One region of the Mesorhizobium sp. B2-4-19 genome, then DNA from elsewhere that is predicted to be linked to it. Evidence: predicted binding sites of a transcription regulator. Region 1 holds the regulator's gene; the other holds the start of a gene.
The links. The regulator LexA, encoded in region 1, represses DNA repair genes until DNA is damaged. The targets are predictions, from matches to a motif close to TGTTCNNNNTGTGTTCNG.
Positions count from the first base shown of each region.

Region 2: FJ546_RS00410 (sel1 repeat family protein) is a predicted target of LexA. The motif match lies at 1,565-1,582, and genes of this name have one in related genera.

Region 1 covers NZ_VFUV01000011.1:20,970-23,421, forward strand. Annotated here, with positions in the region: gene FJ546_RS19040 (ComEC/Rec2 family competence protein) at 1-839, shown strand, start outside; gene lexA (transcriptional repressor LexA) at 833-1,570, opposite strand; gene FJ546_RS19050 (GntR family transcriptional regulator) at 1,945-2,452, opposite strand, start outside.
Region 2 covers NZ_VFUV01000001.1:79,917-82,368, reverse strand. Annotated here, with positions in the region: gene FJ546_RS00430 (AMP nucleosidase) at 1-198, opposite strand, end outside; gene FJ546_RS00425 (hypothetical protein) at 315-509, opposite strand; gene FJ546_RS31055 (hypothetical protein) at 547-702, opposite strand; gene FJ546_RS00420 (DUF2147 domain-containing protein) at 925-1,266, opposite strand; gene FJ546_RS00415 (hypothetical protein) at 1,335-1,553, opposite strand; gene FJ546_RS00410 (sel1 repeat family protein) at 1,705-1,971, shown strand; gene FJ546_RS00405 (branched-chain amino acid ABC transporter substrate-binding protein) at 2,400-2,452, shown strand, end outside.

The DNA.
Region 1 (2,452 bases):
CTGTTCTCAGTTCTCTTGCGATGCCCTTTGGTGCCGACGGTCCCTTCCTTTACGTGATGGGCAAGGGCCTGACCGCAATGATCGCCATATCGGCGTGGATATCGGAACGCTCCCCGGTCGATGCGGTCGGGCTGATCTCGCAGCAATCCGTGCTGCTGGTGACCATCGCCCTGGTCATCGCGACGATGGCGACGACCTGGCTGCGGCTCGCGGCAGTGCCATTCGCGCTTGCCGGCCTGCTGACAATATCGGATACGCGCACCCCGGATGTGCTGATTTCCGAAGATGCGCGGTTGGTGGCGTTGCCGATCGGCGGTGGAGAACTCGCGGTCAGCCGGACTCGCCCGAGCGAGTTCACCGTCGACAATTGGAAACGCGCGCTGGTGTCCGAAACCATCGTCGTGCCGGAGATGTTCGACAGGGCGGACGGGCAATTCGACATTGCCGATGCCGTCAATCTGCCGCCGGGAGCACCGTTCTACTGCACGGATGGCGTCTGTCTTGCCCGGCACCCGTCGGGTGCGATCATTGCGCATGTCGAAGACCGCAAGAATACCTGGAAAGCCTGCGGTTTCGCCGACCTGATCGTCGTCAATGACGCGACGGGCTATGACGCCTGCCACAATCCGCTGGTTCTTGTTGTCACCAAACGGCAACTTGCCCGCAAAGGCAGTGCCGCCGTGTTCTTCGACCGCCAATCGGCAACCGGTCCGCCAACCGTCAGCTTCGCGGTGGACGGGCCGTATCGGCCTTGGCACGAGCAGCGAAAATTTTCGCGTGAGGCGAGGGGGCTGGCGCCCTATCAAAAACCCGAAAAGACGGCCGTTCCTGCTCAGTAGCGCCGGATCAGTCCGACAAGTTTGCCTTGCACCTTGACCCTGTCTGGCCCGAAAATGCGCGTCTCGTAGGCAGGATTGGCGGCTTCAAGGGCGATCGAGGCGCCCTTGCGGCGGAACCGTTTCAGGGTTGCTTCCTCCTCATCCACCAGCGCCACGATGATCTCGCCCGGGCTCGCCGTGTCGGCGTTGCGGATGATGACCGTGTCGCCGTCGAAGATGCCGGCGTCGATCATCGAGTCGCCCTTGACCTCCAGCGCATAGTGCTCGCCACCCATGATCATATCCGGCGGCACCGAGATCGAATGCGTCTGGTGCTGGATGGCATCGATCGGCACACCGGCAGCGATGCGGCCCATCACCGGGATCGACACGGCGGAAACCGCATCATCATCATTGCCGGCCGCAGGCAAGCGCGACTGCGCCGGCTTGATTTGGCGGCCAAGACCGCCCTGGCCGAGACTGCCCTGGATGACGCTTGGCGAGAATTTCTTTGCCGCGTTAAGGCCGGGCGCGATCGAATCCGGCAGCCGCAGCACTTCCAGCGCCCGCGCCCGGTTGGGCAGCCGGCGGATGAAGCCGCGTTCCTCCAGTGCCGTGATCAGGCGATGGATGCCCGACTTGGAGGCGAGATCGAGCGCTTCCTTCATCTCGTCGAAGGACGGCGGAATGCCGCTTTCCTTGAGCCGTTCATGAATGAACATCAGCAGTTCATGTTGCTTGCGTGTCAGCATGGCGGCCCCCAAGGCATTGAACGAAGGGTGAATCAGAATCGAAAAACAAACCCAGAACAAACACTATCTGTTCCAGTTGTGTTCCGCAACTGTTTAAAGTTTAATGAATTTGTTAACGCGTCTGAAGTTTTTTGGCCGGGGCAGAGGGTCGCGATCAATCATTTCCCTGCCGGTACGCGCATTGAAATCGTTTCGGTTAATGGCCTGTGGCCTAGCCCTGAATGCGGTTTGGCATCAGGCATTTGGGAGGCGTCCACGGGGCCGAATTGTACAATGTATCGATCCATTTCCGGCAGAACGAAACGAAACCAAAACGCCAACAATCGTGTGTTCAGGGCCGGCACGGCCGCGTGGATTTGGACGCCGCGGAAGCATCATCCGGAAACCGCTTTCAGGCTGCCGGCGCGCGCGGTGTAAGTGTTGGCGCCGTTGTCTTCGCTGTGTACATAGACATGTAGGGTGTAGCCGATATGCGCCGTCATCAGCGCCTTTGCCCGTTCGACATCGCGATCGAGCGCCGCTTCCATGATCGCGGTATGATGCTCGATGGCGATCGCCTCGCGCAGCGCGTCCATTGCCTCGCCATAGCCGTCCTTCAGGCCGGCCGCCGCCCGCAATGTCGGCGCCAGGCCGAGAAACCGATGATGCCGACGCAGCTGATCGGCGATCGTCGAGCGGAAGCGCAACAGCCAGTTGGACGTCGCCGCGCTCAGCAGCGCCGCGTGGAAGGCCTCGTGGCTCTCGTCCCATTTGTCGACGGCCGCATCGGAAGGGTCATCGACCGCGGTCTTGCAGCGGGAGAGCCGGTAATGAGCGGTGACGACCGCGTCCTCCCATTCCCTGCCGCCGTTCGTGATCGATTCCAGGAACAGCGGCATTTCG
Region 2 (2,452 bases), on a different contig from region 1:
GACCTGGGTGAACGAACTCGTGGTGACGCCGATCTCGGGATAGAAGGCGCGGTAGCGCTTGCTGCTGTCGCCGCCGGCGGCCGCCAGGGCCGCGAAGGCGTCACGCAGGAACTTGGTGTTGCGGTCGTAAAGCAGCTGCAGTGCGGCAACGGCTTTTTCGGCGCTGTCGAAGCTTTGCCGGCCAAAAGGCTCCGGCATAACGACAGATTCGATGGCTTGGGGGTAGATTCGCTTTTCCATGGCTCAATATAGAGACTTGGACGAGCGGTTGGGAGGGGTGTCGCTGCCGAAGGTGCTCAAAGCGCGATTTTTCTTTATCCCCGCTGCAGGCTGACCAACAGAACGAAACCCACACCGGACTTCCTCAGGGCCGGCGCCTCGATCGTCGAGCCGGTATTGGTACGCATCATCGGCACCGCCAGGACCGGCGCGGCCAGGAGCACCAGGATAAGCGCCGCCCGCGGCAGGAGCCGAAGGGTCTTGAGAGTGTTGGCGGCGATGCGGGTCATGATGTCTGAGCTTTTCTTCTCGAGGTCCGGGTTTGTTTCAGTGGCGAAGGTTGGTCGGGCAGGCGAGGCGGCATAGTCTGGTGGCTTCGTCCCAGGAGCGGGGAGAACGGCCTGCTTCGGCGACGAGGATGGCGAAGAACATTCCAAACAGGCTCATCAGCAGGCAGACGATTGTGAAGCGGCGAGCAAGCATTGGGTCGTGTCTCCTTCAACGCGCTGGAGAATGCCCCAACGCCTCTGAACCGGCTCTGATGCCGGTGTTCATCTGCGGTTCAAATTGATTGACGGGATCGGGACGGTTCGTCGCCGGCGTGCGCGGCTACCGGCAGCGGGGAAGAGCCCCAGGGCTTGACGTGCCGGTGAAACGAAAACGGGGCCCGTCGGGCCCCGTCAGGATGTCACAAGGATAGGCTGATCAGAGCTTGTGCCAGGTCTGGCTCTTGCAGATCAGTCCGCCAAGCACGCAGCCGCTCATCTTGAGCGCGGTGCCCGACAATGTCGCCTTGCCCGAATAGGTCTTGTCGTTTGCAGGATCGGTGATGCTGCCGGCATATTTGTTGTCGCCTGCCGCCTTGAGCGAGCCGATCGTCTTGCCGGCATATTTGCCCGATTTGAGCGTGATGGAAAACGAGTCGCTGCCTGAAATGGCCGCGGTATCGCCGGCTTGCGTTTTCCAACTGCCCTCGATCGGATCGGCCCATGCCGCACCCGCCATGATCAATGTGGCTGCAAGAGCCAGGCTCACTTTTCGAAACATGTCTTGCTCCCTTTGGATAGCCGGCCGGATTCTCCGCCTCGCCGGTCTGCCGCTTACGCAAACGTAAGCTAATCCAGCTCCCGGCAAAACAAAAGCGGTGCCGCAGCGGAAGATCTTGGCATTTCAAAGCCCCCTGAATTGGCGCCGTCGGCGAGGAAATGAAAACGACCGGCGCGTCCTGTTTGTTTCCCGTGGTTAGCGGAGTGTTGATCGACGCTCAGAAAATTTTCGTCGAATTTGACGAAAATCGGCTGAATTGCTGGCTTCGTATCCTTAACGAATTTCACCGTTTACCTATTGTTTTAGCTTTGTTTTCCTCAAATTAAGCACGCCATTTAACGGCGGATTCAAGCCTCGTCGGCATTCTCGAAAGCATCGAAAGAGCGGCCCGGACAAGACGAACGGAGGCAGCTCTCGGGAGCCAGACAGGGGACTAAAATGGCACGTTTTGAAATGCTTGAAGCAGGTTTCGGCGCCATGGGGGCAACTGCCCAGGCCGACATTCTTTTCGAACTGGGCATGATGTATGCGACCGGTCGCGATTGCGAAACCGACGTCGTTGCCGCCCACAAATGGTTCAACATCGCCGCCATCAAGGGCTCGGCCCGCGCCGCGGAACTGCGCTCGGAACTGTCGGCCGCCATGTCGAAGGTCGAGATCGCCAAGGCGCTGCGCGAAGCCCGCGAATGGATGACCATGCACTAGATTTCCGGCAGACGGGGACGCTCCGGCCAAGACCGCTCCAAGACGGTCGGGCCAAAACAGGGACAAGGCTGCGCAGACAGCCAGGCCACAGGCCATCAATAACAAGAATGCGGCAGGCAGGACCGGCCAAGCCGTGCGACGGACCATGATCCCGAAAAAGAATCCAGGTTTCGGATCATGGCAGGGACGACGGGGAAGGCTACGTTGGGTTTCGCGGCGCGGGGGCGCTGGGGAAACAGCCCGATAGGCAAAAAGCCACGACCAGCCGGAACAAGGCTGGCGTGGCTTTTTGCGTGGATGAGGGCTTGCAGGCCCAATCGAGTGGCGCCAATGCGCCTAGACAGGCCCAATGAAGGATGAAATTGTCCCGCCTCTCTGGAAGAAGCGCGGCCGGGGCGGCCGCGCGTGAGTGGAGGAGTTCTATTGCCATGAAAAAAATGAGTATTTTGAGCGCGGCCATTTTCGGCCTGATGATGAGCGC